DNA from 3 places in the Nonomuraea sp. CA-143628 genome. Region 3 is predicted to be linked to each of the others. Evidence: predicted binding sites of a transcription regulator. Region 3 holds the regulator's gene; each other region holds the start of a gene.

Region 1 (7,226 bases), 2.1 Mb from region 3:
CTCGATAGCCCGCCAGCTCGGTGTCTCCGTACGGACGGTACGGGCCAGATTTGCCGACGCCATGGTTCAGCTTGGCGCGCAATCACGCTTTCACGCAGGTGTGGAGGCCGCCCGGCGTGGATGGCTGAGCTAATCACCACCGCGGTGGCCGCATCGGTCATATGGTGGGAAGGTGCTGGAAGACGTCCCCCGCGACCCGTTCGCGGACGACCCGAACGACCCTTCCTCAGCGATGGGCGAGCTCGACGACGCCGAACCGCTGACCGCCTCCGAGCGCGACGAGGCCATTACCGACCTGGCCGACGTCGAGGTCTTCCGCTCCTTGTTAGAGCAGCAGGGAGTGCTGGGCCTGGTGCTCGACTGCCCGGAATGCGGCGAGCAGCACTTCTTCGACTGGGAGCTGCTGCGCGGCAATCTGCGCCAGATGATCGACAAAGGCCAGCCCCAGATGCACGAGCCGGCCTTTCATCCTGACCCGGCCGACTACGTGACCTGGGAATACGCCCGAGGCTACGTCGACGGTGTCATCGACACCGAGGAGCGCCGCTGATCCACGTCGTCCAGCAGCGCGGCGAGCAGCCGCGCGGCCGGATCGCGTGAATCGGGCAACTCGCCGCGGGCCAGCACGTCGAGGAGCGCGTCAGTCTGCTCCTCCGGCGTCAAGCCGACTCCAGTTCGGCCATCTGCCGCAGCCTCGCCAGCGCTCGATGCTGAGCGACACGGACCGCACCTGGTGACATACCGAGTACATTACCGGTCTCCTCCGCCGACAGCCCCGACACCACCCGCAACAACAGCAACTCGCGCTGGTTGTCGGGGAGTCTGGCGAGCAGCCTGCGGGCGTACTCCACCTCGATGTAGCGGACCACCGTCTCCTCGGGCCCCGGTCCGTCGTCGGGCCCGTCCGGTAGATCCTGAGTCGGTACGGCCGAGCGGACCGAACTCCGCAACGCGTCGGCCACCTTGTGCGAGGCGATACCGAAGACGAAGGAGGCGAAAGGCCGTCCCATGTCGCGGTATCGCGGCAGCGCGGACAGGACCGCGATGCACACCTCCTGGGCTACGTCATCGGCAATGTGATATTGCCCTGAAACCCTGCCCAGCCTGGCGCGGCAATAGCGCACCACCATCGGACGCAACTCGCCGAGCAGGGATTCGATCGCACTGCGATCTCCCTGTACGGCGAGGCTCGTCAGTTCCCTTAGGTCGGAGTCATCCGTCCGTGCCGGAAGTCTCGACGCGAGCCTTACCCCAATTTTGGCGTCGGCGACGCTTCCCTCGCTCACGATAGGCATGATGCCCGCACTGATCGGGCCTGTCGTCATCGCGAACGGCTACGGATTGGTCACATTGACGCGGCGATAACGGGCGGTAATCGACCGGCCACACTAAGCCTTTATCGCGGAAGAATATTTCATCCCATAACCCCAAATGTGCAGAAATTGTCAGACGCCTAGACGCTTAAGCCACACATCCGGTTTACCCGAATAAACCACTTTCCCGGTTCATCACCCTTCGCTCACCCTCTCAGCAGCTTCGAGTGGATTGCCCGTATGTCATATGCCATACATGGCTTTGCGAGGCTACATGGCCAGGAGCACACCGGAGAAAGCACACGACCCGCACCTGGAATCAGGCGCGGGTCGGGTGAGGAAGGAACGACTCAGTGGCCGTGGCCGTGACCGTGGCCCTGGCCGGCAGCGGCCGGCTCCTCCTCCGGCTTGTCGACGACGAGCGCCTCGGTGGTGAGGAGCATGCCGGCGATCGACGCGGCGTTCTGGACGGCCGAACGGGTGACCTTGACCGGGTCGATGACGCCCTGGTCGAGCAGGTTGCCGTACTCGCCCGTGGCGGCGTTGAGGCCGTTGCCCGCCGACAGCTCCGAGACCTTGTGGGTCACGACGTAGCCCTCGAGACCGGCGTTCTCGGCGATCCAGCGCGTCGGCTCGACCAGCGAGCGGCGGACGATGGCGACACCGGTCGCCTCGTCGCCCGTCAGGCCCAGGTCGTCGAGGTCCTTGGCGACGTGGATCAGCGCGGAGCCACCGCCGGAGACGATGCCCTCCTCGATCGCGGCGCGCGTAGCGGAGATCGCGTCCTCGAGGCGATGCTTCTTCTCCTTGAGCTCCACCTCGGTGGCGGCGCCGACGCGCAGCACGCACACACCGCCGGCCAGCTTCGCGAGGCGCTCCTGCAGCTTCTCGCGGTCCCAGTCGGAGTCGGACTGCTCGATGGCAATCTTGATCTCCTTGACCCGGTCCTCGATCGCCTGCTGGTCGCCGCCGCCGTCGACGATGGTCGTGTTGTCCTTCGTCACGACGATGCGGCGGGCGTTGCCGAGCACCTCAAGGCCGACGTTCTCGAGCTTGAGGCCGACCTCCTCGCTCACGACCTGGCCACCGGTAAGGATGGCGATGTCCTGCAGCATGGCCTTGCGGCGGTCGCCGAAGCCCGGCGCCTTGACGGCGACCGAGGTGAACGTGCCACGGATCTTGTTGGTGACCAGGACGGCCAGGGCCTCGCCCTCGACGTCCTCGGCGACCACGAGCAGCGGCTTCTTGGTCTGCGCGATCTGCTCGAGCAGCGGCAGGAAGTCGGAGATCGAGGAGATCTTGCCCTGGGTGAGCAGGATGTAGGCGTCTTCGAGGACGGCCTCCATGCGCTCGGGGTCGGTCACCATGTAGGCCGACAGGTAGCCCTTGTCGAACTGCATTCCCTCGGTGAACTCGAGCTCCATGCCCATGGCGTTGGACTCTTCGACGGTGAGAACACCGTCCTTGCCCACCTTGTCGAACGCCTCGGCGATCAGGTCGCCGATCTTGGCGTCCTGAGCGGAGATGGTCGCGACGTTCGCGATCTCCTTCTTGTCCTCGACCGGGCGCGCGCTGGCCAGCAGCTTGTCGCTGATCGCCTTCGCGGCCTTGTCGATGCCGCGCTTCAGCGACAGCGGCGAGGCGCCGGCGGCCACGTTGCGCAGGCCCTCGCGGACCATCGCCTGAGCCAGGACGGTCGCGGTGGTGGTGCCGTCACCAGCGACGTCGTTGGTCTTGGTGGCGACTTCCTTGGCGAGCTGGGCGCCGAGGTTCTCGTAGCGCTCCTCCAGCTCGATCTCACGAGCGATGGTCACACCGTCGTTCGTGATCGTCGGAGCACCGAACTTCTTGTCGATGACGACGTTGCGGCCACGGGGGCCGAGGGTTACCTTCACGGCGTCCGCGAGGGCGTTGACGCCACGCTCAAGCGCGCGGCGTGCGTCCTCGTCGAACGCTAGGATCTTCGCCATGCTGAAAGTCCTCTCCTAGCGTCGAAAGCCCCGGCCGCACGCGCTCAGACGAGACGCGCGCCCGGGGCCTGACGCATCCGGCTTACTTCTCGATGATCGCGAGAACGTCGCGGGCGGAGAGCACGAGGTACTCCTCGCCGCCGTACTTGACCTCAGTGCCGCCGTACTTGCTGTAGAGGACGATGTCGCCCTCAGCGACGTCGAGCGGAATACGCTTGTCGCCGTCCTCATCCCAGTTGCCCGGGCCCACCGCGAGGACCTTGCCCTCTTGCGGCTTCTCCTTGGCGGTGTCAGGAATGACCAGGCCGGAAGCGGTCGTCTGCTCGGCCTCAAGCGGCTGAACCACGATGCGGTCGCCGAGCGGCTTAACGGGAACCTTGGTGGCGGTCGTCACGATCGGACCTCCCCTTCAGATTTGAATGATCTAGAAGAGGCGACCAGCGGGGCCTGCCGTCGCGGGTGTCAGACCTGCCTCGTCGCACGTTGGCACTCTCAAGGGGAGAGTGCCAACAGGAAACATATGCAAGAGGGGCTTGACAGTCAACACGAACGCGTCTGCTCAGAGCGATAAGGCCCAAGAGCTTGCCCAAGGTTGAGGGTAATTGGGGTGACAAGGGGTGTTGCGCACGGGGGCAGGCTGGAGTGCGGCGGGGAGACGCTAACGTCGGGTGACGTGGATCTCGACGCCTTCACCGAGTTGCTCACCCCGCGCGGGCAGCGCGCACTCGCCGAGGCGATCGAGGTGGTGGGCGCCGATCCGGTGGCCGCGGCGACGAGGCTGCGCAGGTCGTACGACGCCGGCCTCACTTCGGCCGCGCTCACCCAGGCGGCGCTGCGCGAGCGCGCCAAGGCCAAGTTCGGCGCCGACGCGGCACTCATGTACTTCACTCCGCACGGTCTGGAGCAGGCCACCCGAGCCGAGGTCGGCGCCCACCGGGCCCGCCGCCTGGCCGGACCCGCCGGTGGGACGCGGGTCGTGGACGTCTGCTGCGGCATCGGCGGCGACTTTCTCGCGCTGGCCCGCGCCGGTTGCGTCGTGGACGCCGTGGACCTCGACCCGCTGACCGTCGCCGTCGCCCGGGCCAACGCGGAGGCGCTCGGGCTCGCGGATCGGGTCACCGTACGCGAGGCGGACGCCGCGACGGTCTCGCCGGAGGACTACGACTGGCTGTTCGCCGACCCCGCCCGCCGGACGAGCCGGGGCAGGACGTTCGACCCCATGGCCTACTCGCCGCCGTGGCCGGTCGTGCTCGACCTGGTCGCCAGGGCTCGGCGGGCCTGCTTGAAGGTGGCTCCTGGCATCCCGTACGAGTTCATCCCTGGCGAGGCCGAAGCCGAGTGGGTTTCGTACAAGGGCGAGGTGAAGGAGGCGGCCATCTGGACCGGCCCCGCCGAGGGGGCGGTGCGAGCCGAAGGGCCGACACAAGGCGAGGAGCCGACGCGAGGCGAGGAGCCGGTGCGCGGCGAGGGGCCGGTGCGGCGGGCGACGTTGCTGCCCGGCGGCGAGACGCTCGTCGCCCGCGGGGCCGAGGCACCGACCGGCCCCGTCGGTCGCTTCGTGTACGAACCCGACGGGGCCGCGATCCGCGCGCACCTCGTCGGGGAGATCGCCGAGATGGTCGGCGGCCGCCTCCCCGACCCGATGATCGCCTACATCACCGGCGACGAGCCGCTCGACACCCCATGGGCCGCGCGTTACACGGTGGAAGAAGTGCTGCCGTTCTCGCTGAAGCGCCTCCGCGCCACCCTCCGCGAGCGGCAAGTCGGAAATGTCGTCATCAAGAAGCGAGCCTCAGCGGTCGACATCGAGCGGCTCAGAAATGAGCTGCGACTTTCGGGTGACAAATCTTCGGTAATCATACTTACCCGCATCATGGATAAGCCTTCCGTCCTGATTTGTCACCCAGCCCCACCTGCGCAAATGACAAACTAGGGCGTTCTCGGGTCAACCCCGATCTTTTACTTCGCTCCTGACGGACCTTGATCGAGCGGCTAAGGTGAGCACGCGGGAGTCCTCCCCCTTTGGCGGTTAGCCGCGTTCTCGTTTCATCTGCAAACCGGACCTGTCCCACCGCTGCGCGGCAGACCGTCGGCGAGCGAAGGAGCCTTTCGGTGGATCACGCCAACCACACCACCCTTCTACAGGCAGGCGGCGATTCCGCCATCTCCGAAAGGATGCGGGACCTGCTCGCGCGTGCGTCTCAGGACCACGTCTACGAGCAGCGGACCCAGGGGGCCGTCCTCGACGAGATCCGCCAGCGCCTTGAGGGTATGGAGTGGCTGCTCAGGGAGGTTCGCGAGCGGGAGCTGGGGGGTCTGAGCGGCACGCTCGAGACGGTGAGCGGTCGACTTGACGACATCGCGGCCAAGCCGCCGATGTGGGCGGAGGGCCTGGCCCAGCATGTCGAGGCGGTACGCGACCACGTCGACGCCGTCGGCGAGCAGGTGGGCACCGTTGACGCGCATGTGGAGTCGGTTCACCAGCGGGTCGCGCCGGTGGCGGAGTTGCCGGGGCTCTGGGCCGAGGTCGGCACCGTCGGCGACAACGTGGACGAGGTGCTCAAGAAGCTGCAGGCGGTCCTCGACTTCACGGAGGGCATCACCAAGCGGATGAGCGACCTGGGCGTCAGGCTGGGTCACCTCAACACGGGCATGGAGGCCGCCGCCGGCCGCTTCAGCCGCATCGACAAGTCGCTCGCCGAGCTGACCGCCCGTACGGACCGCATCGAAGGCGCACTGACGGAGCTGCCCGACAGCTTCGACGGCAAGCTCGCCGCCAACGCCGAGCAGCTCGACAGCAAGCTCATCACCACCACCGAGCAACTGGCCGAGCAGCTGGACGGCAAGCTCGACGCGGCCACCGACCAGCTCGACAGCAGGCTCACCGCCGCCGCCCACCAACTCGGCGGCAAGCTCACCGCGGCCACGGACCGGCTCGTCGCCCAGGTGGACGGCACCGAGCAGCGCCTCTCCGTACGCCTGGGCGAGACCGAGGACCTACTGACCGACCTGGACCAGCGGCTCACCGGCCGCCTGGACAGGACCGAGCAGAGCCTGACCACGCACCTCGACCGAGCAGAAAAGGGGCTCACCGCCCGTCTGGGCGAGTCCGAGCAGAGCCTGGCCGACCGCCTGGACGAGGCCGAGCAGGCGCTGACCGCCCGGCTCCACGAAACCGGGCAGACCCTGACCGAACACCTGGACGACACCCGCCAGAGCGCGGCAAGCCGTCTCGACCAGACCGAGCAGCGTCTGGTGGGCCGCCTCGACGAGAGCGAGCAGCGTGTGGCCGGGCGCCTCGACGGCGTCGATGGCAAGCTCCTCGACGTCCACGGCGCCCTCGACAGCCGGCTCGGCGACGTCGACGAGCACCTGACCACGGTCAACGGCAACCTGACCACGGTCAGCGGACATCTGACCACCGTGAACGGCCACCTGTCCCGCCACGACAACCGCTTCGACACGCTCGACGGTCGTGTCGACGGCCACTTCATCCGGCTCGACGAACGCCTGGCCTCGGCCGACCGCCACCTCATCGACTCCGCCACCCGCAACGAGGGCCGCTTCAACCAGCTCGACAACGGCATGGACACGCTCGACGAACGCCTGGGCGAGGTGGAGGAGCGGGTGACCACCCGCTTCGACGGTCTCGGCACCCAGCTCAACGGCGTGGAGACCCACCTGACCGGCCTCGCCCAACGCGCCGACCAGGCCGGCGAGCACCTCGAAGCCGTCGACGACCGGATCGAGGCCGTCAACCAGCGCATAGGCCAGTTGCCCGCGACGCTCAGCATCGGCGAGCGGGTGGGCGAGCTCCTCGACTCCCAGACCACCCACCAGGGCGAGCGCCTGGCCGCCGCCGCGGCGGTGCTCACGGAGCTGGTCGCGGCGCGCCCCGACCGCACCGAGCTCACCCAGACGGTGACCGACATCGTCGAGCCCG
Region 2 (7,226 bases), 4.7 Mb from region 3:
AGGGCACCTGCGTCTCCGGGACGGGCAAGAAGCGGGCCACTTTCGTCCAGCGGGAGTGGTATCTGCCCAAGAGCGGCGTCCTCGTCGTCGACTCATGGAACACCCCCGGCCTGCCCGGCGTACTCAAGCACGCGACCTGGCGATAAGCGCTCAGGCGCGCGGCCTGGCGATGAGCACGCCGCCGGCGGCCAGGCCGATGAGGGCGGGGACCAGCAGGAACGCGTTCCAGGTGCCGAAGCCGTCGGCGAGCGCGCCGAGCGCGAGCGGCCCGAGCGCCATCGCGGACCCGGCCCAGATCGGCGCCGCCGCGCCGGCCCGGTCGGGCCGGTCGCCCGCGTGCGTGATCAGCGCGGCCATCGCGAGCGGGAAGTGCAGGGACGCGCCGAGCCCGCTGAGCGCGAGACCCGCGTAGGACAGGACGGGCCAGGTGCTCAACCAGAAGAGCAGCCAGCCCACCGCGGTGACCGCCAGGGCGCCCAGGAAGAGCCGCGCGGGCGGCAGGCGTAAGGCCAGGTACGCGCCGGCGAACCGGCCCGCCGCCAGCCCGGCCAGGAACGCGGTCAGCCCGGTCGCGGCGGCGGCCGCGCTCAGGCCGGTGCGCGCGGCGAACAGCTCGGCGGCCCACAGGTTGAACGAGAACTCCAGCGCCACGCAGCAGCACAGCACGCCGCCCGCCACCAAGAAGCGCCACCCGGGCGGCGCCGGTCCTTCGCCGGTGGGCGAGGCCGCCACGGTCGTGGCCGGGGGCCAGACCCGCGCCATCGTCACGACCAGCAGCGCGGTGAGCGCGGGGGTGAGGAGCAGCGCGGCCCGCCAGCCGAGCGCGGTCTGCGCGACCGCGCTGAGCAGGAAGGTCGCCGCCACGCCCGCCACGACGCCGACGGCGTTCGCCTCGCTCAGCGCGGCCGGGCCGGCCGGCCCGTGGTGCTCGCTGAGGGCGGCCATGGCGCTGTAGAGGGCGATCGAGCCGAAGCCGCCGGCCACGCCATAGCCGAGCAGCGTCAGGGGCAGCGCGGAGAACAGCACGATCAGGAGCACGCCCGCGTTCATCCCGGCCAGGCCGATCCAGGTGGTGACCCGCCTGCCATAGCGCCTGGTGAGGAGCGGGAGGGAGAGACCGGCCAGGATCGTGCCCACGGCCATCGCGGTGCCGTGCAGGCCGGCGACCGTGCCGGAGGTCCGCTGCTGGAGGCGGAGGAGCGGCAGGGCGGCGCTCAGGCCGTAGACGAACGTGGCGAACGTGCCGAGGATCAGGTAGATCAGCCAGGTCGGCCGGTCCCTGGTCAGCCGGGTGCTCTCTGAGATCGCCGACATGCTAGGCCAGCGCGTCCAGCTGGGCGGCGAACCACTTCTGCGGCGGGAGCGCGGTGGCCGCCGCCTCCAGCCGATCGCGGCGGTTCATGCGCTCCTCCTCGGGCATGACCAGGGCGTCGTGCAGCGCGACGGCCGTGCCGCTCACGTCGTAGGGGTTGACCAGGAGCGCGTGCGGGCCCAGCTCGGCAGCCGCGCCCGCCTCGCGCGAGAGCACCAGCGCGGCGCGCGGCGACAGGATCGGGCCCTCCTTGGCCACCAGGTTCATGCCGTCGCGGATCGGGTTGACCAGCAGCACGTCGGCCAGCCGGTAGGCGGCCAGCGAGCGCGGGTAGTCGTCGTTGACGTTGAGTATCAGCGGGTCCCAGTCCTCGGTGCCGAACTCGTCCTCGATCTCCTGGGCGCAGCGCTGCACCGAGGCGGTGTATTCGCGGTATTCGGGCAGGTCGTGCCGGCTGGGATAGGCGAACGCCAGATGCACCACCCGGCCGTGCCACTCCGGATGGGCGAGCAGGAACTCCCGGTAGGCCACCAGCCCGCGGACGATGTTCTTGGACAGCTCGGTGCGGTCGATGCGGACGATCAGTCGGCGGTCGCCGACCTGCTCCCTGATCGCGGCGATGTTGGACTCGACGTCGGGCTCGTGGGCCCGTGCCCACAGCGCCTCGCCGTCGACGCCGAGGCCGTGCACGCCGATGCGGGTGGTCCTGCCCTCGTGGGTGACCGTACGGCCGGCCCGGTCGACCTCCGCGCCGAGCAGGGCGCGGCAGCAGTCCATGAACGCCCCCGCCCAGCGTTCGGTGAGGAAGCCGGCGTGGTCGGCGCCCAGGATGCCTTCGAGCACCTCGCGCGCGACGTCGTCGGGCAGCAGCGAGAAGTATTCGGGCGGGGCCCACGGCGTGTGGCTGAAGTGCGCGATGCGCAGGTCGGGCCGCTCGGCGCGGAGCATCGCCGGGGTCAGCGTGAGGTGGTAGTCCTGGACCATCACGCGGGCCTCGTGCCCGGCCTCCTCGGCCAGCGCCAGCGCGAACGCGCCGTTGTAGTCGCGGTAGGACTCCCACTCGCGCTCGAACCTGGTGCCGAACAGCGGCGCGTTGGGAATGTCGTAGAGCAGGTGGTTGACGAACCACAGCGTGGAATTGGCCACGGCGTTGTAGGCGCGGTGGAAGGTGGCCGGCGGGATGTCGAGCATCCGCAGCGCGCCGGTGTCGTAGCCGGCCTGGTCGAGCCGGCCGCCGGGCGCCTGGCGTACGGCACCGCGGTCACCGTCGGACAAAGCAGCACAGACCCACAGCACGCCGTCGTCCTTCAGGACCCCGGAGAGCCCGGACACCAGGCCGCCACCGCCGCGCTTCATCGTCAGCACACCGTCGTCCGAGACGGTGAACGAGACGGGTCCTCTGTTAGAGGCGACCAGGACGCTGTTCATTAAAGCTCCCTCCGACCATAGGATCCCAGCTATGGCGCTTGATGACCTAACCGAGGAACTCGCCCGCTCCGCCGCTGCCGGAGATCATCGCGCACTGGGCGAACTCCTGAGGCGGATCGAACCCGACGTGCTGCGCCATTGCGCCCGAATCCTGCCCTATCACCAGGATGCGGAAGAAGCCTCCCAGGACACCCTGCTGGCCGTGGCGCGCAACATCGGGCGCTTCGAGGGGCGGGCCAGGTTCAGCACCTGGCTGCACATCGTGACGGCCAACTGCGCCCGTACGACCTACCGCACGCTGAAGCGCCGCTCGGCCGAGCAGACCTCCGACGAGCTCCCCATGCAGAAGCCCGACGCGCGGCGGGTCAGCGTGATCGCCGGATCGCGGCTCGACCTGCTCGACGCGATGGAGTCGCTGGAGGCCAGCAAGCCCGACCTGGCCCAGGCCCTCGTGCTGCGCGACATCGTGCAGCTCGACTACAACGAGGTCGCCGAGCAGCTCGGCATCCCGCTCGGCACCGCGAAATCCCGCATCCACCAGGCGCGCAAGTACGTTCAGGGCGTCCTGGGGGAGGACTACCGCTGAAAGTTTCACTGAGACTGTACGTCTCGCTTCGTGAGACGGTTGGTGGCTTGACGCGCCTGGCCAGGTAGAGTCAGGCCAGACAACTGAATATTGCTCATCCAGAGGGGTGGAGGGACCGGCCCTGCGAAGCCCCGGCAACCCTCCCGGATTCAGACTCGCGACCTCGCGAGGCCGACCGGGACAGGTGCCAATTCCGGTCTGCGGTCAAGGTGGCCGCAGGCGAAGATGAGGGAAGGCCTCGCTTCATGTCGCACGATTTCGGACCCGCTGTCGCTCTCTCCTGCCGCGAGTGCGGCACCCGTTACGAACTCGGTCCCAGCTTCGCCTGCCTGGAGTGTTTCGGGCCGCTCGAAGCGGCCTACTCTTTCGGTGACGTCACCCGGAAGGACATCGAGTCCGGCCCCGCCAACATCTGGCGCTACCGCTCACTGCTCCCCGTGCCCGTCGACGTCGCCACCAAGCCGAACATGAACCCCGGCTGGACCAAGCTCGTCAAGGCCGGCAATCTCGGCCGCGCGCTGGGCATCAAGTCCCTGTACGTCAAGGACGACTCGGGCAATCCCACCCACTCCTTCAAGGACCGGGTGGTGGCCATCGCCGTCGAGGCGGCGCGTAACTTCGGGTTCCACACCCTTTCCTGCTCCTCCACCGGCAACCTCGCGGGCGCGGTCACGGCCGCCGCCGCAAGGGCCGGGCTCGACGCCTGTGTGTTCATCCCCGCCGGGCTGGAGCAGGCCAAGATCGCCATGGCCCGGGTGTTCGGCGGCAAGCTGGTCGCCATCGACGGCTCCTACGACGAGGTCAACCGGTTCTGCTCCGAGCTCATCGGCGACCCGCTGGGCGACAAGTGGGGCTTCGTCAACGTCAACCTGCGGCCCTACTACGCCGAAGGCTCCAAGACGCTCGCCTACGAGATCGCCGAGCAGCTCGGCTGGCGGTTGCCCGAGCAGATCATCATCCCGGTGGCCTCCGGCTCCCAGCTCACCAAGATCGACAAGGGCTTCAAGGAGCTGATCGCGCTCGGCCTGGTCGAGGACCGGCCTTACAAGATCTTCGCCGCGCAGGCCAAGGGCTGCTCTCCCGTGTCGGCCGCTTTCAAGGCCGGCCACGACGTGGTCCAGCCGGTCAAGCCCGACACCATCGCCAAGTCGCTGGCCATCGGCAACCCCGCCGACGGCCCGTACGTGCTCGACATCGCCCGCCGCACCGGCGGGGCGGTGGAGGACGTCACGGACCCCGAGATCGTCGCCGCCATCAAGCTGCTGGCCTCCACGGAGGGCATCTTCGCCGAGACGGCCGGCGGCGTCACCGTGGGAGTGCTGAAGAAGCTCGTCGAGACCGGGCAGCTCGACCCGGAGGCCGAGACCGTGGTGCTCAACACCGGCGACGGGCTCAAGACGCTCGACGCCGTCGCCGACGACGCCCAGCCCACGGCAGTGATCCGGCCCTCGCTCGACGCGTTCCGCGCGGCTGTCTGACAACCAGGAAAGGCAAGTTAATCATGAGCGTTTCTGTGCGGATTCCCACCATTCTGCGCACCTACACCGGTGGTAACGCGGAAGTGAGTGGGGAGGGCGCGACTCTCCGTGACGTGCTGGCGAAGCTCGACTCCGACTACCCGGGGATCGGCGCGAGAATTCTGGATGAATCGGGCAAGATTCGTCGTTTTGTCAACGTTTATGTCGGCGAAGAGGATGTCCGTTTTGTCGACGGACTTGACACGGCCGCCCCCGAGGGCGTGCAGATCTCCATCATCCCGGCGGTCGCCGGAGGGTAGTCACCCGCTCACTTCAGAAGGCGCTCCCATCTGGGGCGCCTTCTGTTTTTTCCGACAATTCAACGTTGAACGACTCACTCGCCGATGAAATGCGTAATTTGTTGATTGACTCTGTTGCCAAACGCTGTGCCACAGGTATGGTCGAGGGCGATCGCCTGGTTATTTCTCCATATGTCAGGCGATTGAGGGTCTCGCGTAGGAATGGGCGGGATCTATGAGCCCAGTAAGAGGAGTCGGAAGTGGCGCAGGGCACCGTCAAGTGGTTCAACGCGGACAAGGGCTACGGCTTCATCGCGGTAGACGGTGGCAAGGATGTATTCGTCCATTACTCAGCGATCATGATGGATGGCTATCGCTCGCTCGAACAAGGCCAGCGCGTCGAGTTCGAGATCACGCAGGGGCAGAAGGGCCCCCAAGCGGAGTCCGTGCGAGCGGTCTGAACTCACGAAGCTGGTATGTACCGGCAGGTCGCACGGCAGCGCAGTCCGGGCGAAACCGCCACTCATCCTTCGTCGACTCGGCTACGGCGGGTCCGGATGGGCCCGCCGTACTGACTGACCTGGGCATGCGGGTGTCTCAGCTTGCACTCGGCAGGGTAGAGTGCTAAACAGTTCGTTGGCACTCTCTGTTCGAGAGTGCCAACACTGGATCGGGACGATGGGGTCTGCCGAACGGAGATGCAGGCCCATGCCGTCGCGGGCGTCGGCTCGGTCCATTGAAGCCACCCTGCATCTGGGAGGTCTAGCCTTATGGCAGCCAAGATGATCGCGTTTGACGAGGACGCCCGGCGCGGTCTCGAGCGCGGCATGAACCAGCTGGCCGACGCGGTCAAGGTGACCCTGGGTCCCAAGGGCCGCAACGTCGTGCTGGAGAAGAAGTGGGGCGCTCCCACGATCACCAACGATGGTGTGTCCATCGCCAAGGAGATCGAGCTCGAGGACCCGTGGGAGAAGATCGGCGCCGAGCTGGTCAAGGAAGTCGCCAAGAAGACGGACGACGTCGCGGGTGACGGCACCACGACGGCCACCGTGCTCGCCCAGGCGCTGGTGCGCGAGGGCCTGCGCAACGTCGCCGCCGGCGCCAACCCGATGTCGCTGAAGAAGGGCATCGAGTCGGCGGTCGAGCGGGTCAGCGAGGAGCTGTCCAAGCTGGCCAAGGACGTGGAGACCAAGGAGCAGATCGCCTCCACCGCCTCCATCTCCGCCGCCGACCCCGAGATCGGCTCGCTCATCGCCGAGGCGATGGACAAGGTCGGCAAGGAAGGCGTCATCACCGTCGAGGAGAGCAACACCTTCGGCCTCGAGCTTGAGCTCACCGAGGGCATGCGCTTCGACAAGGGCATGACGTCGATGTACTTCGTGACGGACTCCGAGCGCATGGAGGCCGTGCTCGAGGACCCGTACATCCTGATCGTCAACTCGAAGATCTCGGCCAACAAGGACCTGCTGCCGCTGCTCGACAAGGTCGTGCAGTCCGGCAAGCCGCTCCTGATCATCTCCGAGGACATCGAGGGCGAGGCCCTGGCCACCCTAGTGGTCAACAAGATCCGTGGCCTGTTCCGCTCCGTCGCGGTCAAGGCTCCGGGCTTCGGCGACCGCCGCAAGGCCATGCTGGGCGACATCGCCACGCTGGCCGGCGGCCAGGTGATCTCCGAGGAGATCGGCCTCAAGCTGGAGAACGCCACCCTCGACCAGCTGGGCCGCGCCCGCAAGGTCGTGGTGACCAAGGACGAGACCACCATCGTCGACGGTGCCGGTGACCCCGAGCAGATCGCCGGCCGGGTCAACGAGATCCGCGCCGAGATCGACCGGACCGACTCCGACTACGACCGTGAGAAGCTCCAGGAGCGGCTGGCCAAGCTGGCCGGCGGCGTGGCGGTCATCAAGGCCGGCGCGGCGACCGAGGTCGAGCTGAAGGAGCGCAAGCACCGCATCGAGGACGCCGTTCGCAACGCGAAGGCGGCCGTCGAGGAGGGCATCGTCCCCGGCGGTGGCGTGGCGCTGCTGCAGGCGGGCGCCAAGGCGTTCGACAAGCTCGAGCTCAATGGCGACGAGGCCACCGGTGCCGCGATCGTGAAGAAGGCGCTCGAGGAGCCGCTGAAGCAGATCGCCGTCAACGCCGGC
Region 3 (7,226 bases):
TGGACGTACCAAGTGGAACCGCTCCCGCACGAACGCGCCGAAGTCCCACACCCTGGACGCCCTGCACGTCGGCGAACTCGAGCAGGTGACCGGATGGCCAGGCCGCGTCCTGGTGGTCAAGGCCACCGGACGCGGCACCTACAGCCGAACCCGCACCGACCGGTACGGGTTCCCCCGCCTGCGACTTCCCCGCATCAAGCACGTCCACGGCTTCGCCACCGGCGACCTCGTACGCGCCACCCTCGCCACAGGCAAACACACCGGAGTCCACACCGGACGCGTCGCCGTCCGCACCACAGGCTCCTTCAACATCACCACCGCGAGCGCCACCCGCCAAGGCATCAACCACAAACACATCCGTCTACTCCAAAGGGCAGACGGCTATGGCTACACCACGAGCGAGGAGAGCACCATTGAACGGTGAACCTCAGGGCACACTCAGGCCCTCGAGAACCTTCACGCTCCTGATTCCTCCCCAGCGTGAACACCGGAATATCCACGGGAGGTTCTGATGACGTTCATGTCCAGGAACACCCGCCGCGCCCGGCGCTGGCCGTGCGCGCTGAAGACCCGGCTGACCGTCCTGCTCACCGTCCCTGCCACGATCGCCCGCGCGGCGCCGCGCCGGCTCGCCTGGAAAGCTCCGGCCACGACGGGGCCCGCCGCCGAGGAGCCCCACCGGCCCGCCACCGGCCACCCGCGGCGCCCGCCCGATCCCGTGGCCGTACGCGACGTGCTCCGCTCGGCCCTGAGCGCGGCCGGGTCGGGCCGCGCGGTGCTGGGCGAAGTGGACGACGCCCTGCTCAGGGGCACGGCCGTCGCCGAGATCGCGCACCTGGTGACCGAGCTGGTCGACAACGCGCTGACCTGCTCGGCGCCCGACACCGAGGTGGAGATCCGGGCCAGCACCCGCGAGGGCGAGTGCCACATCGCGATCGTCGACCAGGGCGTGGGGATGACCGAGGGAGAGCGCGCCGCCGCGAACGCCCGGCTCCGTGGCGAACGGCGCTTCTTCGCCGCCCCCACCCGCTACCTCGGCCACTACGTGGTGGGCAGGCTGGCCGAGCGGCTCGGTGTGCGCGTGTGGCTGGACGAGTCGCCGCCACACGGCATCACCGCCCGGGTGGCCCTCCCGGGCGAGCTCCTGGTGCCCTCACGGGTCAGCGGCCGTTGAAGGTGTCCCGTTCAGCGGCCGTTGAACACGTCCCGTTCAGCGGCCGTTGAACACGTCCCGTTCAGCGGCCGTTGAACACGTCCCGTTCAGCGGCCGTTGAACGCGTCCCGTTCAGCGGCCGTTGAACGCGTCCCGCAGCCGCGAGAAGAACCCCTGCTGCCCAGGGGCGAACTTCCCGGGCGGCCGCTCCTCGCCACGCAGCTTGGCCAGCTCGCGCAGCAGCCCCTCCTGCGTCTCGTCGAGCCGCAGCGGGGTCTCCACGTTGACGTGGATGAGCAGGTCGCCACGGCCCGTCTCGTTGAGCCGCTGCACGCCCCTGCCGTACATCGTGATGACCTGGCCCGACTGCGTGCCCGGCCGCACGTCGACCTCCTCGGAGCCGTCGAGCGTCTCCACGGCGAGGTTGGTGCCGAGCGCGGCGGCCGTCATCGGGATCTGGACCGTGCAGTGCAGGTCGTCGCCGCGCCGCTCGAAGATCTCGTGCGGGCGCTCGACGATCTCCAGGAAGAGGTCTCCGGGCGGGCCGCCGCCGGGGCCGACCTCGCCCTCGCCGGCGAGCTGGATGTGCGTGCCGTCCTCGACGCCCGCGGGGATGCGGACCTTGATCGTACGGCGGGTGCGCACGCGGCCGTCACCCGAGCACTCCTGGCACGGGTGGCGGATGATCGTCCCGAAGCCGCCGCACTGGGGGCACGGCCTGGAGGTCATGACCTGGCCCAGGAACGACCGGGTGACCTGGGAGATCTCGCCGCGCCCGTTGCACATGTCACAGGTGTCGGGGTGGGTGCCGGACGCGGCGCCCGCGCCCTGGCAGACCTCGCAGAGCACGGCCGTGTCGACGACCAGCTCGCGGGTGGTGCCGAAGGCGGTCTCGCGCAGGTCGAGCTCGACGCGGATGGTCGCGTTGCGCCCTCTCCTGGCCCGCGAACGGGGCCCGCGCGCGCCCCCGGCCGTGCCGAAGAAGGCGTCCATGATGTCGCTGAACGGGAAGCCCGCGCCGAAGCCGGCCGCTCCCTGACCCGCGCCGGCGCCGCCGAAGGGGTCGCCGCCCAGGTCGTACATCTGACGCTTGTTGGCGTCGGACAGCACCTCGTAGGCCTGCGTGATCTCCTTGAACCGCTCCTGGGTCGCGGGGTCCGGATTGACGTCGGGATGGAGTTCGCGGGCAAGCCTGCGGTAGGCCTTCTTGATCTCTTCCTGACTGGCGTCACGGCGCACCCCGAGGGTGGCGTAGTAGTCGCTGTTTGCCACTTATCGACCTCTTATGATGCAGCCAGGATTTGGCTGACGTAGCGTGCCACCGCGCGCACGGCGCCCATTGTCACGGGATAGTCCATCCTCGTGGGGCCTAGCACGCCTAGCCGAGCCAGTTCGTTGTCGCCAGAACCGTACCCGGTTGCGACGATCGACGTGCCACGGAGGAACGGGTTCTCCGAGCCGATGCGCACGGTGAGCGTGGACGGGGTGTCTGTGGAAGTCTCGCCGAGCAGCCGCATGAGCACGACCTGCTCTTCCAGTGCTTCGAGCACGTCGCGCAGCCCGGTCGAGAAGTCGGCCCCGGCGAGGTTGGCCGCACCGGCGAACACGATCTTCTCATCATGGCGCTCGACCAGCGTCTCGAGGAGCACCGACAGGATAGTGGCCACCACGGGACGGTCTTCGACCGGCAGCCGCTCCGGCAGGTCGGCGACCTGATCGGGGACGTTGACCAGGCCGCAGCCGTCGAGGGAGGCGTTGAGCACCGCGCGCAGGTGCGCGATGCGGGTGTCCTCCACCACTTCGGGCAGCTCGACCACCCGCTGCTCGACGCGGCCCGTGTTGGTGATCAGCACGAGCATGATCCGCCGGTCGTGCAGGGGCACGAGCTCGACGTGCCTGACCGTCGAGCGGGTCAGCGTCGGGTATTGCACGACCGCGACCTGCCGGGTGAGCTGCGCGAGCAGCCGCACCGTGCGGGTGACCACGTCGTCGAGGTCGACCGCGCCGGCGAGGAACGTCTCGATCGCCCGGCGCTCCGCCCCGGAGAGCGGCTTGACCTGCGAGAGCCGGTCGACGAACAGGCGATAGCCCTTGTCCGTCGGCACGCGGCCCGCGCTGGTGTGCGGCTGGGTGATGTAACCCTCCTCCTCCAGGGCGGCCATGTCGTTCCTGACCGTCGCTGGGGAGACCTTCAGGTTGTGGCGTTCGGCGAGCGCCCTGGAGCCCACCGGCTCATTGGTGGACACGTAGTCTTCGACAATGGCGCGGAGCACCGCCAGCTTCCGATCGTCGAGCACGCGCTCACCTCCTACCTCTGCCTTTCGGGAAACGACAGGTCTAGCACTCTGTGTTCCCGAGTGCCAAGTGTACGGCTCCCGCCCACAAGGTGCGATAACACCGGAGCTAGCGAGTGGCCGCCCATAGGGCGCACACTGGCCGATATGACCGATGACTCCCAGCCCCCCTCCTACGGTCCACCGCCGGGACAGGGTCCGTACCAGGGGCAACCTCCCCAGTACGGCCCGCCGCCGCCCCAATATGGTCCGCCGCAATACGGCCAGCAGCAGGGTCCGCCGCAATACGGCCAACAGCCGTACCAGACCGGCCCCTACGGGCAGCCGCAGCCGTACCAGCCCGGACCTTACGGCACGCCGCAGCGGTTCGGCCCGCAGGTTGACCCGAAGTTGATCAGACCGCGGTTGCGGTCGATCGCGGTCGCCTGGGGCCTGGCGCTGCTCGCCTGCCTGGCCGGGGTGGGATTGTTCGTGAGCGGCATCCTGAACACGGTGGGCGCGGTGGCCCCGTCCAAGACGTTCGCGGCGGGCCAGACCGTCACCGTGCCGCTGGACCCGGCGGACAAGCCGGTGGTCTATCTCGCCAGTGCGAGCCAGGTCCACTACATGTGCCGGATCGACGGCGGTCCCGGTCAGGCCAAGCTCGCCAAGACGTCGGGCATCGAGCGGGTCACCGTCAACGGCACCCAGTGGCAGCTCGTCCTCGTGGTCAACGCGCCGGTCAAGGGCGACTACCAGTTCACCTGCACGACCCAGGAGCAGGTGAACGCGCGCTTCGGCGTCGGCCGCGACTTCGCCGCCGCCGCGGGCGCCGCGGGCGGGCTGGTGGGCGGTGTGGTGGCGCTGCTGGTGATCCCGGGGCTGGGCGTGCTGGCCGCCGTCATCGTGACGATCATGGTGGTGACCCGGCGCAGCGCTCATCGCAAGCGCCTTGCGGCGGGCGGGTGATTTGCTACGGTCCCCGTGTGTACGAGGGCGATGTTCTAGCGGGAAATTGGCGGCGGCCGGGCAAGGGCAAGATCCCCCAGGTGCCCGCCGAACTCGATCTGGTCGTGGAGGACGCCGAGAGCGGCTTCTGCGGCGCCGTGGTGGCCTGCGACAAGGAGGCCGTCACGCTGGAGGACCGCTTCGGCAAGCGCCGCCTGTTCCCGTTCGCGCCCGCCGCGTTCCTGCTGGACGGCAAGGTCGTGACGCTCGTACGGCCGGCCGCCACGGCTCCCGTCGCGCCCAGGCGGAGCGCGTCCGGCTCGATAGCCGTCGAGGGCCTGCGGGCCCAGGTGGCCAAGGAGAGCCGCATCTACGTGGAAGGCGTCCACGACGCCGCCCTCGTGGAGAAGATCTGGGGCCACGACCTCCGGGTGGAGGGCGTCGTGGTCGAGTACCTGGAGGGCGTGGACGACCTGCCCGCGATCGTGGCCGAGTTCGGCCCGTCGCCGGAGCGTAGGCTGGGTGTGCTGGTCGACCATCTCGTACCGGGCTCCAAGGAGAGCCGGATCGCCGCTCAGGTGACCTCACCCCACGTGCTCGTCGTGGGCCATCCCTACGTGGACATCTGGCAGGCGGTCAAGCCCTCCGTGCTGCGGATCCCGGCCTGGCCCGACGTGCCGCGCGGGGTGCCGTGGAAGGAGGGCGTGATCGCCGCCCTCGGCTGGCGGATGGAGCCGGCCGACGCGTGGCGGCGCATCCTCGGCGCCGTCTCGGCATTCACGGACCTGGAGCCCGAGCTGCTCGGCCGGGTCGAGGAACTGATCGACTTCGTTACGGAGGCACCATGAGCCAGGATCCCCCGCAGCCGCCGCCGGACGATGATGCGACGCGGCGCATCTCACAGTCGGACATCAACCCCGAACCTCCTCGGCAACCGGAGTACGGCGCCCAGCCCGGCTCCGGTCCGACGCCCGGATACGGGGCTCAGCCTGGATCGGGTCCCGCGCCTGGTTACGGAGCTCAGCCAGAGTCCGGTCCCGCGCCCGAGTATGGCGGTCAGCCTGGGTATGGCGGTCAGCCCGGCTCGGGACCCGCGCCTGGGTATGGCGGCCAGCCCGCGTACGGTTCCGCCCCTCAGGGCGGTCCTGGGCCGGGGCCGCAGCCTGGTTACGGTTACGGACAGCCTGGTTCTGGCGGCTACGGACAGTCGCCCGGTTACGGTTACGGGCAGCCGCCCACGCCGCCGCCCGGCTACGAGCAGCCCGGCTACGGCTACGCGGCCCCGCAGCAGCGTCCGCCGCACGTCCCCGGCGTCTATGGTCCGCGGCCGGGCAGCGACGACACCACGATGGCCATGCTGGCCCATCTGCTCGGCCTGCTCGTCTCCTGGATCGGCCCACTGATCATCTACCTGATGAAGCGGGACGAGTCACCCTATGTCCGCGACCAGTCGGCCGAGGCGCTGAACTTCCAGATCACGATGTTCATCGGCTACGTCGTCGCGGGCCTGCTGACGGTCCTCATCATCGGGCTCTTCCTGTTCCCCATCATCTGGATCGTGTCGCTGATCTTCCACATCCAGGCCGCCGTCGCCGCCAACAAGGGCGAGAACTACCGCTACCCGATCGCCATCCGCATGGTCAGCTGAGCCCGTAACCAGGGCAACTGAGCAGATCGCGCACCAAGGCCATCTCCATCCGCATGGTCAGCCGAGCAGATCGCGTACCAGGGCGTCGGCCAGGAGCCGGCCGCGCAGGGTGAGCACCAGCCGCCCCGCCTTGAACGGCTCCGGCTCCAGCAGGCCGTCGCCCAGCGCCACCGCGACGGCCGTACGCGCGCCCGGAGCGACGTCGGCGAGCGGATAGCCGGAGGCCAGCCGGAGCTCCAGCATCAGGCGCTCGGCGTCGCGGTCGTCGTCGGCGAGCACTTCGCGCGCGTGCGCGGGCGAAGTGCCGGCGGCCAGGCGCTGGGCGTAGGCGGCCGGATGCTTGACGTTCCACCAGCGGGTGCCGCCCACGTGGCTGTGCGCGCCGGGGCCGGCGGCCCACCAGTCGCCGCCGGTCCAATAGAGCAAGTTGTGCCGGCACCGTGCATCGTCGTCGGTGGCCCAGTTGGACACCTCGTACCAGCGCAAGCCCGCCTCCGCCAGCAGCGCGTCGGCGATCTGGTAGCGGTCGGCGGCCACGTCATCGTCGGGCATCGGCAACTCGCCGCGCCTGATCCTGGCGGCCAGCCGGGTGCCCTCCTCCACGATCAGCGAGTAGGCGGAGACGTGGTCGGGCTCGGCGGCGATCGCCGCCTCCAGTGACGCCCGCCAGTCGTCGTCGGACTCGCCGGGCGTGCTGTAGATCAGGTCCAGGTTGACATGCTCGAAACCGGCCTTCTTGGCCTCGTGTACGGCCTGCGCCGCCCGGCCGGGCGTGTGCTGCCGGTCGAGCACCTTGAGCACGTGCTCTCTGGCGCTCTGCATGCCGAAGCTGACCCGGTTGAAGCCGCCGTCCAGCAGCCTGCCGAGGTAGGCCGGGTCGACCGACTCGGGATTGGCCTCCGTGGTCACCTCGGCGCCCGCCTTGAGCCCGAACTCCGCGTCGATCGCGGCGAGGATCCTGCCCAGGTCTTCGGCGGGCAGCAGGGTGGGCGTGCCGCCGCCGAAGAACACGGTCTCGACCGGGAGCTCCACGTCACCGAGGACACGTCGTGCCAGCCGTACCTCCTCGATGGCCGTGTCGGCGTAGTCGCGGTGCGAGGCACCGGGGCCCAGCTCGGCGGCGGTGTAGGTGTTGAAGTCGCAGTAGCCGCAGCGCGTCACGCAGAACGGGACGTGCACGTAGAAGCCGAACGGACGCTCGCCG

What was found. The regulator HrcA, encoded in region 3, represses chaperone genes, less so after heat shock. The targets are predictions, from matches to a motif close to TTGGCACTCTCNNNNNGAGAGTGCCAA.
Region 1: the regulator HrcA is predicted to act here: its motif matches at 3,767-3,793, upstream of groES (co-chaperone GroES).
Region 2: the regulator HrcA is predicted to act here: its motif matches at 5,719-5,745, upstream of groL (chaperonin GroEL).

The regions. Positions count from the first base shown of each region.
Region 1 covers NZ_CP192072.1:12,174,420-12,181,645, forward strand. The annotation lists gene ACQP2T_RS54920 (helix-turn-helix domain-containing protein) at 1-133, shown strand, start outside; gene ACQP2T_RS54925 (DUF5319 domain-containing protein) at 173-550, shown strand; gene ACQP2T_RS54930 (hypothetical protein) at 511-663, opposite strand; gene ACQP2T_RS54935 (sigma-70 family RNA polymerase sigma factor) at 660-1,295, opposite strand; gene groL (chaperonin GroEL) at 1,664-3,283, opposite strand; gene groES (co-chaperone GroES) at 3,366-3,677, opposite strand; gene ACQP2T_RS54950 (class I SAM-dependent methyltransferase) at 3,957-5,216, shown strand; gene ACQP2T_RS54955 (hypothetical protein) at 5,396-7,226, shown strand, end outside.
Region 2 covers NZ_CP192072.1:1,023,734-1,030,959, forward strand. The annotation lists gene ACQP2T_RS04900 (hypothetical protein) at 1-146, shown strand, start outside; gene ACQP2T_RS04905 (MFS transporter) at 151-1,314, opposite strand; gene ACQP2T_RS04910 (alpha,alpha-trehalose-phosphate synthase (UDP-forming)) at 1,316-2,740, opposite strand; gene ACQP2T_RS04915 (RNA polymerase sigma factor) at 2,772-3,326, shown strand; SAM riboswitch class I at 3,418-3,558, shown strand; gene thrC (threonine synthase) at 3,572-4,804, shown strand; gene ACQP2T_RS04925 (MoaD/ThiS family protein) at 4,828-5,103, shown strand; gene ACQP2T_RS04930 (cold-shock protein) at 5,343-5,543, shown strand; gene groL (chaperonin GroEL) at 5,853-7,226, shown strand, end outside.
Region 3 covers NZ_CP192072.1:10,050,035-10,057,260, forward strand. The annotation lists gene iscB (RNA-guided endonuclease IscB) at 1-424, shown strand, start outside; gene ACQP2T_RS45530 (sensor histidine kinase) at 512-1,174, shown strand; gene dnaJ (molecular chaperone DnaJ) at 1,286-2,425, opposite strand; gene hrcA (heat-inducible transcriptional repressor HrcA) at 2,437-3,450, opposite strand; gene ACQP2T_RS45545 (hypothetical protein) at 3,595-4,395, shown strand; gene ACQP2T_RS45550 (DUF3097 domain-containing protein) at 4,413-5,222, shown strand; gene ACQP2T_RS45555 (DUF4870 domain-containing protein) at 5,219-6,022, shown strand; gene hemW (radical SAM family heme chaperone HemW) at 6,080-7,226, opposite strand, start outside.